DNA from 2 places in the Streptomyces sp. TG1A-8 genome. Region 2 is predicted to be linked to the other one. Evidence: riboswitches for the same ligand, from Rfam matches in the RefSeq annotation. Region 2 holds a riboswitch; the other holds the start of a gene.
The links. Region 2 has a riboswitch for cyclic di-AMP ahead of QQY24_RS17005 (M23 family metallopeptidase). Riboswitches for the same ligand answer to the same signal wherever they lie in the genome.
Positions count from the first base shown of each region.

Region 1: linked by a shared signal. The riboswitch ahead of QQY24_RS04770 (LysM peptidoglycan-binding domain-containing M23 family metallopeptidase) and the one ahead of QQY24_RS17005 (M23 family metallopeptidase) in region 2 are both predicted to bind cyclic di-AMP.

Region 1 covers NZ_JASTLB010000001.1:1,184,343-1,190,958, reverse strand. Annotated here, with positions in the region: gene QQY24_RS04790 (aspartate aminotransferase family protein) at 1-940, shown strand, start outside; gene QQY24_RS04785 (helix-turn-helix domain-containing protein) at 1,031-1,654, shown strand; gene QQY24_RS04780 (DUF6126 family protein) at 1,651-1,773, shown strand; gene QQY24_RS04775 (tyrosine-protein phosphatase) at 1,780-2,577, opposite strand; cyclic di-AMP (ydaO/yuaA leader) riboswitch at 3,038-3,198, shown strand; gene QQY24_RS04770 (LysM peptidoglycan-binding domain-containing M23 family metallopeptidase) at 3,203-4,159, shown strand; gene QQY24_RS04765 (SGNH/GDSL hydrolase family protein) at 4,477-5,262, shown strand; gene QQY24_RS04760 (MBL fold metallo-hydrolase) at 5,406-6,599, shown strand.
Region 2 covers NZ_JASTLB010000001.1:3,896,497-3,903,112, reverse strand. Annotated here, with positions in the region: gene trmB (tRNA (guanosine(46)-N7)-methyltransferase TrmB) at 99-941, shown strand; gene QQY24_RS17015 (PrsW family intramembrane metalloprotease) at 993-2,348, shown strand; gene QQY24_RS17010 (aldo/keto reductase) at 2,369-3,316, opposite strand; gene QQY24_RS17005 (M23 family metallopeptidase) at 3,495-4,526, opposite strand; cyclic di-AMP (ydaO/yuaA leader) riboswitch at 4,534-4,702, opposite strand; gene QQY24_RS17000 (PP2C family protein-serine/threonine phosphatase) at 4,985-6,181, opposite strand; tRNA gene QQY24_RS16995 (tRNA-Met) at 6,395-6,468, opposite strand; gene QQY24_RS16990 (dihydrofolate reductase family protein) at 6,546-6,616, opposite strand, start outside.

The sequences.
Region 1 (6,616 bases), 2.7 Mb from region 2:
GCACGCCTTCCACGGCCTGACCACCGGCGCGCTGTCGGTCAACGGCGAGACCGGCTTCCGCGACGGCTTCGCCCCGCTGCTGCCCGACACCGCCGTCCCCCTCGGCGATCTCGACGCCCTCGCGCGGGAGCTGGGGAAGGGCGACGTGGCCGCCCTGATCGTCGAACCGATCCAGGGCAAGGGCGTGCACGAGGCCCCGCCCGGCTACCTGCGCGCCGCCCAGGAACTGCTGCACCGGCACAAGGCGCTGCTCATCGCCGACGAGGTGCAGACCGGCCTCGGCCGCACCGGCGACTTCTACGCCTACCAGCGCGAGGACGGGGTCGAACCGGACCTGGTGTGCGTGGCCAAGGCGCTGTCCGGCGGCTACGTCCCGGTCGGCGCCACCCTCGGCAGGGACTGGATCTTCAAGAAGGTCTACTCGTCCATGGACCGCGTCCTCGTCCACTCGGCGAGCTTCGGGGCCAACGCGCAGGCGATGGCCGCGGGGCTCGCCGTGCTGTCGGTCATGGAGAACGAGCAGATCGTCGCCGGGGTGCGCGCCACCGGCGAGCTGCTGAAGTCCCGGCTGACCGCGCTGATCGACGAGTACGAGCTGCTCGCCGACGTCCGCGGCCGGGGCCTGATGATCGGCATCGAGTTCGGCCGGCCCTCCTCGCTGAAACTGCGCAGCCGCTGGACGATGCTCCAGGCCGCCCGCAAGGGCCTGTTCGCGCAGATGGTCGTCGTCCCGCTGCTGCAGCGGCACCGGATCCTCACCCAGGTCTCCGGCGACCACCTGGAGGTGATCAAGCTGATCCCGCCGCTGGTCCTCGACGAGGCCGACGTGGACCGGTTCCTCGGTGCCTTCACCGCCGTGATGGACGACGCCCACAGTGGCGGCGGCCTGATGTGGGACTTCGGCAGGACCCTGATCAAGCAGGCGGTGGCCAACCGCTGACGGCGCGGCGGCCCCGCCGCTCCCGGCCGCGGTTTTTGCCTGAGAGGCAAGTAATTTGCCGCACGGGCAAGGCTGCGGCTGAATGGGGGCATGAACGCCTCACACGCCGAACCGCCGGCGGGCCGGGGGGACGAGCTGCCCGCCGTCGCGCCGCAGCTGCGCGCCCTGCGCCGGCGGGCCGGCCTGACCCTGGAGGCCGCGGCACGCTCCGCCGGGCTGTCCCCGGCCCACCTGTCCCGGCTGGAGACCGGGCGGCGCCAGCCCTCGCTGCCGACGCTGCTCGCGCTCGCCCGCACCTACGGTACGACCGTCTCGGAACTGCTCGGCGAGAGCACCGCCGACCGCGACGCCGTCGTGCGCGCCGCCGACATGGAACCGACGCGCGCCGGCGGCTGGACGTACTTCCAGGCCGGGGCACCCGGACGCGGCATGCAGGCGTTGCGCGTCCGGGTGCCGTACGGCGCCCAGGGCGACATCGTGCGGGTCCACCCCGGCGAGGAGTGGCTCCACGTCCTCCAGGGGCGGCTCAGGCTGCGCCTCGGGGACGGCGCGCACCTGCTCGCGCCCGGTGACGGCGCGCACTTCGACTCGCTCACCCCGCACCGCCTCGCCGCCGAGGGCCACGACGGTGTCGAACTGTTGTTCGTCCACACCTTGCTGCAGAGTCCCACGGCCACCCTGTGCCTGGGCCCGTTGACGGGGGAACACCCATGAGCAACATGGAGGAGAAGTTCCCCCGCTCGCTCTGGATCCGGCTGATCGTCTACATCGCCCTCGGGCACGTGCTGGCCGCGTTCCTCTACCTGCTGTTCGCCCTGGGGGCCAAGGGCTGAGCGCGCTCAGTCCAGCAGGCGCTCGCGCAGCCGCTCCCGGGTCCGCGGGTCGAGCCCGAGACCCTGCTCGAAGTAGGCGTCGATTCCGCCCCACGTCTCCTCGATGCTCTCGAAGGCCGCCGACAGGTACTCGGCGCGTGCGTCGAAGAGCGGGCTGAGCAGGTCCATCACCTCGGGCGTGTACGCGGTCTCCGCGCTGCCGCTGCGCCGGACCCGGTAGCGCCGGTGCCTGGCGTTGGACTCCAGGTAGTCGGCGACGACCGCCTCCCGCTCCACGCCCACGGCGAGGAGCGTCACGGCTATGGAGATGCCCGCGCGGTCCTTGCCGGCCGCGCAGTGCATCAGCGCCGGCACGCTGTCCTCGGCGAGGGCGTGCAGCACCCGGGAGTGCTCGGCGGTGCGCTCCTTGACGATCGTGCGGTACGAGGCGACCATCCGGGCCGCCCCCTTGCCGTCCGCGAGGATGCCGCGCAGCTGGTCGAGGTCGCCGTCGCGGACCATCTTCCAGAACTCGGCGCCGTCCGCGGGGTCGCTCAGCGGCAGGTTCACGTTGCGCACGCCGGGCAGCACGACGTCCGGACCCTCCAGCCTCTGGTCGGCCGCGTTGCGGAAGTCGAAGATCGTGTGCAGGCCCAGGGAGGCGAGGAAGGCCGCGTCCTCCTCCGTCGCGTGCGCGAGGTGACCGCTGCGGAACAGCACTCCGTGGCGCACCCGCCGTCCGTCCACGGTCGGCAGTCCGCCCACGTCACGGAAGTTGCGCACTCCGGCCAGCTCGGGCTCGGTCGACGGGACCTGCTGCGTCACGGGGGCTCCTCCCGGTAGGCCCCGCCGGTGCGGCTCGCCGGCGGGCGTTCAGCCGACGATACGACATCGCCTTCCCCGTGCCACGAGCCGTCGCACCCGTTCCGCCGCGCCCCGTACGACGGCCCGGGCCCGGGGCTCCCCGCCCGCCGCACACCCGGCACCCTGCCCGAAACGACACTTTCGCAACGACTCGGTCCGTAATGGGAGGCGGGGGGAGGGTGCCGCGTGAGGAGCGTCATAGTCGTGACCGTGCGTTGCGCACGCCGCTCGGGCAAATCCCTTTTCCCGCCGGGGGATTGCCGATCGGGAAAGGACGGGACCGCACGGAGGGTGAGCGCGTCCCCGGGATGTCGATCACCCGGAACGGAGAATCCCGGGAAAGGCCGCTTGTTTCCGCGCGTCCCGTTCGCTTACGTTCGCCACCCGTCCGGACGGAACGCCGAATCCTGCCGCCGCCCGGACTCCCCACACGTCACCCGTCCACGGCAGGAGCGGGGGACCCACCAGGTACCACTGCCTGTCCGGTCTCCGCGACAGGCTAGGGGTGCAGCCGCGCACCGCGCGGCCGGGCAGCTCCAGCCCGAACCCGACAGCTCACCCCGCAGGCGCCGGAGAGGAATGCACCATGCCCGCGAAGGGTAAGCACCGACGCCCCAAGACCCAGCGTCTCACCCGCTCCATCGCCGTCGCCGGCACCGGCGGCGCCGCTCTGGCCCTGCCGCTCCTCGGGACCACCGGAGCCCACGCCGCCACCCCGCCGTCCGCGCCCGGCAAGGCCGCCGGGTCCCCCGCCGCCGGGAAGCAGGCGCTGTCCCAGCAGCGGACCGCCGCGCGGACCGCCTCCGAAGTGCGCACCTACACGGTGAGGGCCGGCGACTGCCTGGCGGGGATCGCCGACGAGCAGCACGTGGGCGGCGGCTGGCACCGGCTCTACGACGACAACCGGCAGGCCGTCGGCGGCGACCCGTCGCTGATCCACCCCGGCCTGAAGCTCACGCTCGGCGGGAAGGCCGCGGCGGCGCGCACCGGGGCCCCGGCCGCGCAGGGCACCCCGTCGCCGGCGGACGACCGGGCGGAGGAGGAGGGGACGACCCGGGCGGCCCCGGCGGCGAAGACCCCCGCGTCCGCCCCGGCCGCGTCCGCCCCGGCCGCGTCCGCCCCCGCCACGTCCACCGGCTACACCCTCCCGGTCACCGGAGCCGTCCTCGGCACCGGCTACCACGTGGCCGGCAGCATGTGGTCCAGCGGTTACCACACCGGCGTCGACTTCGTCGTCCCGACCGGCACCCCCGTCAAGGCCGTCGCCGCCGGCACGGTCGTGTCCGCCGGCTGGGGCGGCGCCTACGGCAACCAGGTCGTCATCAAGCTGAACGACGGCCACTACGCCCAGTACGCCCACCTGTCCCAGCTCTCCGTCTCGGCCGGACAGACCGTGGCCGAGGGCGCGCAGCTCGGCCTGTCCGGGGCGACCGGCAACGTGACCGGCCCGCACCTGCACTTCGAGATCCGCACGACGCCGGACTACGGTTCGGACGTCGACCCCGTCGGCTACCTCCGCCTGCACGGGGTCACCGTGGGCTGAGGCGCCGGTCCGCCGCCCTGCCCGCACCACCTTGCCCGACACGCCGCCGAAGGCCGGCCCGCGCTCCCGCGGGCCGGCCTTCGGCGTATCTGTGCGACTGCGTCGCGCGGTGGCGTCGCGCGGTGCCGCCCCACGGTGCTCCGGGCGGCGGTCGCACAGTCAACACCTGCGGGGACACGGCTATTCCGCAGTTGGTGAAGTCTTTGGCAGTGGCTCATCTCACCGTTCGTCAATCCCCGCTTACGGTCGCGTAGGTCACATCCGAAGGTGAATCATGACCCGACGTGGCAGACGATTCGAAGAATGACAACAGATCAGTGATCGGGTCGTACGTGGCGGTGGGGGACAGCTTCACCGAGGGCGTGGGCGATCCCGGCCCGGACGGGGCGTTCGTGGGGTGGGCCGACCGGTTCGCGGTCCTGTTGGCGGACCGGCGGCCGGAGGGCGACTTCGAGTACGCCAATCTCGCGGTCCGCGGGAAGCTGCTCGACCAGATCGTGGCGGACCAGGTCCCCCAGGCCGTCGAACTCGCCCCGGACCTCGTCTCCTTCTGCGCGGGCGGCAACGACATCATCCGGCCCGGCACCGACCCGGACGAGGTGGCCGAGCGCTTCGAACGGGCGGTGGCCCGGCTGGCCGCGGCCGCCGGCACGGTGATGGTGACCACCGGCTTCGACACCCGCGGCGTCCCCGTGCTCAAGCACCTGCGCGGCAAGATCGCCACCTACAACGGGCACGTCCGCGCCATCGCCGACCGGTACGGCTGCCCCGTGCTCGACCTGTGGTCCCTGAGGTCCGTGCAGGACCGCCGGGCCTGGGACAACGACCGGCTCCACCTCTCGCCCGAGGGCCACACGCGGGTCGCGCTGCGCGCGGGCCAGGTCCTCGGGCTGGAGATCCCGGCCGACCCGGAGCAGCCCTGGCCGCCGCTGCCGCCCCGGGGCACGCTGGAGATCCGCCGCGACGACGTGCAGTGGGCCCGCGAGTACCTGGTGCCGTGGATCGGCCGCAGGCTGCGCGGCCAGTCCTCCGGGGACCACGTGACGGCCAAGGGCCCCCTGTCGCCGCACGACATCAGGATGCGCATCGCCCCCGTGGCCTGACCACCGGGGCCGTGCTCCGCGCCGCCCCGGCCGGCGCGGAGCACGGCCCCGCCGGGAGGCGCAGGGGCGTTCGGCCCTCCCCGCCCGCAGTACCGCAGGCACCGACCATAATGGAGGGCCTCAGTGACTTCCCTGGAGGTACCGTGACCGGTGTGCGTTCCCAGAGCCCCGGGCTCAGCCTGCCGCGGCCCGCGGCCTTCGGCGCAGACCCGGACGGTGAGCGCATGGCCCGCATCCGCCGCTCCCCGCACTTCCAGGACGGTGTCTTCCAGAACCCCGGGGGCACCACCCGCACCGTGCCCCCCGGTTCCCGGTGGGACTTCGCGAAGCTCTTCCTGGACAAGGAGCAGCGGCTCCTGCGCTCGCCCCGGGGCACCGTGCCGGTCCACGCCACGACCTACGCCGACCTCGCCAGGCCGCCCGCCACCGGGCTCCGGCTGACCTGGACGGGCCACTCCGGCGTGCTCGCGGAGATCGACGGACACCGGGTGCTGTTCGACCCCGTCTGGAGCGAGCGCTGCTCCCCGTTCCCCTTCGCCGGGCCCAGGCGCCTGCACCCGGTGCCGCTGCCGCTGGCGGCGCTCGGCCCGGTCGACGTGGTGGTCATCTCGCACGACCACTACGACCACCTGGACATGCCCACGATCAAGGCGTTGGCCGGGACCGGCACCGTGTTCGCCGTGCCCCTGGGGGTCGGCGCCCACCTCGAGCACTGGGGCGTCTTTCCGGACCGGCTGCGCGAACTCGACTGGCACGAGTCCGCCGAGGTCGGCGGACTCACGCTCACCGCGACCCCGGCCCGCCACTTCTGCGGCCGGGGCCTGCGCAACACCCAGCACACGCTGTGGGCGTCCTGGGCCGTCACGGGGCAGGAGCACCGGATCTACCACAGCGGCGACACCGGTTACTTCGAGGGCTTCGAGGACATCGGCGCCGCGCACGGCCCGTTCGACGCCACGATGATCCAGGTCGGCGCGTACAGCGAGTTCTGGCCGGACATCCACATGACCCCCGAGGAGGGCCTGCGCGCCCACCTCGACCTCCAGGGCGGCGGTCCGGGCGGGGTGCTGCTCCCGATCCACTGGGGCACCTTCAACCTCGCCCCGCACGCCTGGGCCGAGCCGGGGGAGTGGATGAAGGACGCGGCCGAGGAGGCGGGGCAGGCGGTGGCGTTCCCCCGGCCGGGCGAGCCGTTCGAGCCGGCGGGGAAGCCGCCGGTGGAGGCGTGGTGGCGGGCGGTGTCCGGTCCGGTGGCGCGTCCGTGGCGGCGTCCACGGAGCGTCGGGGGTGCGGCCGGGACGAGCAAGAAGGATCTCGACCTCGCCGGTGAGCGGTGACGTCGGCCGGGGACGAG
Region 2 (6,616 bases):
GCCTTCGGCCCGCGGGACCCGTGCGGGCCCGCGGGCGCGGTCCCGTCCCGCCCGGCCCGGTCGGCCGCGGGTGGCGGGCGCCGTAAAATCGGGGCACTGTGTCTGACTCCCTCGATCTCCCCGACGCCCCCCGGTCCGCCTCCGGCGGGCCGTCGTCCCCGCACGCCCCCGGTGTGTCCGTCCGGCACGGCCGGGACAGGGGGGAACCGCGGTTCCCGGACGGGCCCAGGGCCGATCCGGCCGGGTCGCACTTCGAGCGGCGGATCCGGAGCTTCCAGCCGCGGCGCAGCCGGGTGACGGCCGGGCAGGCCGAGGCGCTGCAGCGGCTGTGGCCCCTGTGGGGGCTGGACATCGACGGGCAGCGGGTCATCGACCTCGCGGAGCTGTTCGGCAACGACGGGCCCGTCGTCCTGGAGATCGGCTTCGGGATGGGCGAGGCCACCGCGCAGATGGCCGCAGAGGACCCCGGCACCAACATCCTGGCCGTGGACGTGCACACCCCCGGCCAGGGGAACCTGCTGAACCTCGCCCACCGCGACGGGCTGTCCAACATCCGCGTGGGCAACGGCGACGCGATCATCCTGCTCAGGGAGATGCTCGCCCCCGGCTCCCTCGACGGCCTGCGCGTCTACTTCCCCGACCCCTGGCCCAAGAAGCGGCACCACAAGCGGCGGTTGATCCAGCCCGAGTTCCTCACCCTGGCCGCCACCCGGCTGAAGCCCGGCGCGATCGTGCACTGCGCGACCGACTGGGAGCCGTACGCCGAGCAGATGCTGGACGTGCTGACCGCGCACCCGGACTTCGAGAACACCCGGGCCGACGGCGGATTCGCGCCGCGCCCCGCCTTCCGGCCGCTGACCCGCTTCGAGGGGCAGGGACTGGACAAGGGACACGTCGTCAACGACCTGCTCTTCCGGCGCGTACCGCACCGCGACCGGTAGCGGCCGACAACGGCCGCCCCCCCTCGTCCGGTCACCGTTAGGGTCGGTGCCGTGGCCACCAGTCCTCCGTACCCGACGTACCCGACGTACCCGACGTACCCGACGTACCCGCCCGGCTCCGGTGGCGGAGCACTGCGACACCCGCACTGGTGGCAGCGCCCCTGGGCGCGCTACGGCGCCCTGATCACGCTGCTGGCGCTGTCCGGGCTGGTGATCCTGGCGCTGGTGCGCCGGCAGACCGGCACCGAGGGCTTCCTCGTCGGCCTCGGCCTGGCCGTGCTGCCCGTGCCGTGGCTGCTGGCCGCCTTCCGGTGGCTGGACCGGGTCGAGCCGGGCCCCTGGCGCAACCTGGTCTTCGCGTTCGCCTGGGGCGCCTGCGCGGCGGCGCTGGTGGCCATCGTCGCCAACAGCTTCGCCACCCGGTGGATAGCCACCGCGACCGCCGACCCGGCCGGCGCCGACACCCTCGGCGCGACCGTCATAGCGCCCGTCGTGGAGGAGTCCGCCAAGGCCGCCGCCGTGCTGCTGGTCTTCCTCTTCCGCAGGCGGGACTTCACCGGCATCGTGGACGGCGTGGTGATAGCCGGGGTCACCGCCACCGGGTTCGCGTTCACCGAGAACATCCTCTACCTGGGCACGGCCTTCGGCACCGACCAGCTCACCGGCGACCGCGGCATCGCCTCCGTCACCGCCGCCACCTTCTTCGTGCGCATCGTGATGTCCCCGTTTGCGCACCCGCTGTTCACCGTGCTCACCGGCATCGGCTTCGGCGTCGCCGCGCAGTCCGCAGAGCGGCAGCACGCCCGGCGCGCCCTGGTCCCGCTCGGCGGGCTGCTGCTCGCGATGGGCACGCACGCCCTCTGGAACGGCTCCTCGGCCCTGGGCCGGTTCGGGTTCTTCGCCGTCTACGCCGCCTTCATGGTGCCCGCGTTCGGCTTGCTGACCTGGCTGGCCGTCTGGACCCGGCAGCGGGAACTGCGGACCGTGCGGGAGGAGCTGCCGGCGTACGCGCACGCCGGGTGGCTGGGGCCGGCCGAACCGTTCGCCCTGGGGTCGATGCGGGCGCGCCGGATGGCCCGGGAGTACGCCGGGCACCACTTCGGGGGCCGGCCGGCGGCGCGCGACGTGGCGCGGTACGAGGCGTGCGCCACCTCGCTGGCGTTCCTGCGGCACCGGGCGCGAAAGGGGCGGGCCGGCGGCGACTTCGCCGTACGGGAGCGGGAACTGCTGGCGGAACTGTGGGGGCGGAGGGCGGCGGCCCGGCCGTCGCTGGAGTACGCGGCCCGGGCCTCCGCCCCGGTGCCCCCGCCCACGGCGTACTGGACGCCGTACGGGTACCCGGCGGTGCCGTACGGGTACCCGGCGGTGCCGTACGGGCACCCCGCCTACAACCCGTACAAGTCCTAGCGGGCCGGGGGCGGGAAGGGCTACGCCGACGCCTCGGTCAGCCTGCGCAGGTCCTCCTCCGGCAGGGTCAGGCCGGTCATGCCCAGCAGGGCGGGGAGCTGGTCGACCGTCCGGGCCGAGGCGATGGGGGCCGCGACCGTGGGCTGGGCCGCGAGCCAGGCGAGGGCGACCGCGGCCACCGGGGCCCCGTGGGCGGTGGCGATCTCGTCCAGGGCCGTGAGGACGTTCCGGCCGCGCTCGGAGCCGAGGTACTGGGCGGCCCGGCCGGCACGGGCGCTGTCGACCGTGGCGCCGGGGCGGTACTTGCCGGTGAGGAAGCCGGACGCGAGGGCGAAGTACGGAACCGAGGCGAGGCCCTCCCGGGCCGCGAGGTCCCGCAGGGGGCCCTCGTAGGTGTCGCGGGAGACCAGGTTGTAGTGGGGCTGGAGGGCGACGTAGCGGGCGAGGCCCTCGCGGTCGGAGAGGTCGAGGGAGGCCCGCAGGCGCTCGGGGCTGATGTTGGAGGCGGCGATGTGCCGGACCTTGCCCGCCCGCACCAGCTCGTCGAGGGCGCCGATGATCTCCTCGACCGGCACCTCGGGCTGGTCGAAGTGGGTGTAGTAGAGGTCGATGTAGTCGGTGTCCAGGCGGCGCAGGGAGGCGTCGGCGGCGGCCTTGATGTTCGCGGCGGACAGGCCCCGGTACCGGGGGTGCTGGCTGACCTTGGTCGCGATGACGACGTCGGAGCGGTTGCCGCGGGCCCTGACCCACCTGCCGATGATGGTCTCGGACTCGCCGCCCCGGTTGCCCTCGATCCACGCCGAATAGGAGTCGGCGGTGTCGACGAAGTTGCCGCCGGCGGCCGCGTAGGCGTCGAGGACGGCGAAGGAGGTCTCCTCGTCGGCGGTCCAGCCGAAGACGTTGCCGCCGAGGGCGAGCGGGAAGACCTCGAGGTCGGAGGAGCCGAGTTTGCGCAGAGGAACAGTCATGCCTCTGTTCAACGATCGTCCGCCGGCCGCGCATTCCGGTCCCGGCGCGAACGGTGTGCGGACGCGACCGGCGGCCCTGACGACGGGGGTGCCGTCGGGACCGCCGGGGGCCCGCGGGTGCACCCGGGGAAGGGCCCGCCCGCTCCTCAGGGCTCACGGGCCCGCCGGACGGGGCTCGTCAGGGGGTGAGGCCCTTGCCGCGCAGCCACGCCATCGGGTCGATGCCGGTGGCCTGGCCACCGGGGTGGACCTCCAGGTGCAGGTGCGGGCCGGTGACGTTGCCGGTGGCGCCGACGCGGCCGATGACGTCACCGGTGCCGACCTTCTGGCCGACGGAGACGCTGATCGAGGACTGGTGGCAGAACCACAGCTCCGTGCCGTCGTCCAGGGTCAGGATGGTCCGGTAACCGTAGGAGCCGGCCCAGCCGGCCTCGGTGACGGTGCCGCCGTGGACGGCCTTGATGAGCGTGCCGGTGGGGGCGGCGAAGTCGAGGCCGGTGTGGTAGCCGGAGGACCACATCGAGCCGGCCTGGCCGAAGGTCGAGGTGATCGTGTACGACGAGGTGGGCAGCGTGTACCGCTTGGCCAGCTCGGCCAGGCGCGCCTGCTCGGCCTTCTTCTCGGCGGCGGCCTCCGCCTTCTCCTTGGCCGCGGCGGCCTGGGAGGCGGCTTCCTTCTCCGCCTCGGCGGCCGCGTCCGCGGTCTGCTTCTGGACGGCGGCGACGGCGGCCGCGGTGGCCTTGTCGTTCGCCGCGCTCTGCTGCCGCTCGGCCTGGGCCATGATCCGGTTGCGCAGGGCCTCCCCCGCGTCGGAGGTGCCCTGGCCGTCGGCGGCGGAGGCGGTGCCGACGCCGCCGAGCGTGTCCGCGGCGGGCGCGTCGGAGGAGTCGTCGCCGAACAGGGAGCCGACCGAGGGCAGGTCCGGCAGGGAGATGGACACCGGCGGCTTGCCGGTGCTGGCGCTGGCCATGCCGCCGGCGCCGACGGCGGCGATCACGCCGACGCCGAGGACGGTGGAGCTGCGGGCGAGTCCGCCGCCGCGCTGCTTGGCCACGCGGTGCCGGCCGCGTACCGGGCGGACGGAGTCCTCGGTGGGGTTCCACTCCTCCCACGGCCCCTCGTCGGCGCGGTACTCGCCGTGGCCGAAGGCCGCGGACTCGTGCGGAGCCGGCGGGTACGGGGTTTGGGGGGCAGGCCGGTTGGACGCCACGCGGGCGTGCTCCTTTCCTTCCTCCGCCTACCGGGTTAGCTGACGGGTTCGGAGCAGGAAGGTCTCCTACGCGCGTATACCTGTCGTGGACTCGACGAGTTCACGACGGCATCCGCGTGATTCACCCCAAGGTGGTGGTTCCCCGGTTCCCTCGCGGGATTCGGCGCGTGCGCGCGGAGCCGTCTCTTGTGACGGCTGGGACGACCGCGCTGCGTTATCGAACGTTAATAGACCCTGCCGCCAGATTCCAAGCCGTTCGGCCCACTCGTTGACGTTTCCGGGGTGGACGTACGCGCCAGGAAGGGAGGAAGGCGGGCGAGTCGACCACCGTTCAGGAGTCCCGGCGGTTTTGACGGTTACTCAGATGTGATGCGCACGGCTGCCGAACGGTCACAGGGCGTGACGATCCTCCGTGCGGCCGTGCGGCCGTGGCCGTCGTACGGCCGGGCGCCGTGCGGTCAGGGCCGTCGTACGGCGAGGAGCGCCATGTCGTCCGTCATGCCGCCCGCGGAGTGCCGGCGCACCTCGGCGGCGAGCCGGCCGAGGAGGGCGCCCGGGTCGGGGAAGACGCGGCCCGCGAGCCGCAGCTCGGGGTCGTAGAACCGGCCGCGGGCGTCCCGCGCCTCGGACAGGCCGTCGGTGTACAGCAGCAGGGTGGCGCCGCGCGGGAAGCCGGCCTCCACCGCACGGTCGGGCCACCGGCCCAGGTCGCCCATGCCGAGCGGCAGCGCGGGCTCGGGCACGGTCAGGCTGCGCAGGGTGCCGTCGGCGTGCAGCAGCAGGGGCGGCGGGTGGCCGCGGCTCACGATGCGGACGCTCGCCCCGCCGTGCGGGAGTTCGGCGAGGACGGCGGTGGTGAAGCCCTCGAAGGCGTCGGTCCCCTGCCGTCGGGCGCCCTCTCGGGCCAGCGCCCGCTCCAGCCGTTCGGCCACCGCCGCCAGCGAGGGCTCCTGCTCGGCGGCCTCCCGGAAGGCCCCGATCACCACGGCGACGACCGCGACCGCGCCCATGCCCTTGCCGCGCACGTCACCGACGATGAGCCGCACGCCGTGCGGGCTGTCCTGGACCGCGTACAGGTCGCCGCCGATGGAGGCGTCCGCCTGCGCCGCCTCGTAGCGGGCCGCGACGTCGAAGCCGCCGATCCGGGCCGCGGGTTCGGGCAGTACGGCCCGCTGGGCGGCCTCGGCGATCTCGCGGGCGGAGGCGAGCCGGCGGTCGCCCCGGCGCACGACGCGGTTGATGGCGGCGGCCAGCACGGCGACCGTGGCCACGGTGACGACCCCGGTGGCCGCGCCGGCGTCCGCGCGCGGGCCGGCGTGGGCGTGCACGGCGGCGGTGATGGCCAGGGCGGCCAGGCCCGTGAGGACCGTGGCGCGCAGGGAGGACAGCGGCGCGGCGACCAGGGGGGCGGCCGTGAGGGAGGGGACCGCGACGAAGCCGCGCGGGACGAGGAGGGCGGACAGGATCCCGCCGGCGATCAGCAGCGCGGGCAGGGCGCGGGCCAGGGCGCGCGGGGACGGGCGGCGGCGGCGGGGAGGACGGCCGGTGTCCGGCGGGACGGGCGAGGGCCCGGCGTGCGGACCGGGACCGGGGTCGCCGGGCAGCCCGTCACCGGCCCTGGCGTACCGGCTCTCGTCCACCTCACCAGGGCGCACCGCTCGTCTCCCGTGTCCTCGACGTGGCTCCAGCGTGGCGGGGGCGGGGAGGGCGGGCGAGCGCTGTGGGCCGAGTGGACGACCGACTGTGACGCACGCCACTCCTCACCCTCCCGGCGGGCCGGGAGCGCGCGGGAAGGGGGTCCGCACGGGGAACAGCACAAACACTCAGGGCCGGGATCCATGTACTGGATCCCGGCCCTGAGCCTTCAGTAGCGGGGACAGGATTTGAACCTGCGACCTCTGGGTTATGAGCCCAGCGAGCTACCGAGCTGCTCCACCCCGCGTCGTTGTGTCTCAAGCATACGCCATCCGCGGGGGTGGTCGCACACGGCTTCCCCGGGAGCGCCTCCCGGGTGCCCGGTCAGCCCAGCAGGTGGGCGTTGGGCGCCTTGGCCGGTGCCTCGTACTCGGGCAGCAGGACGACCCGCGCGC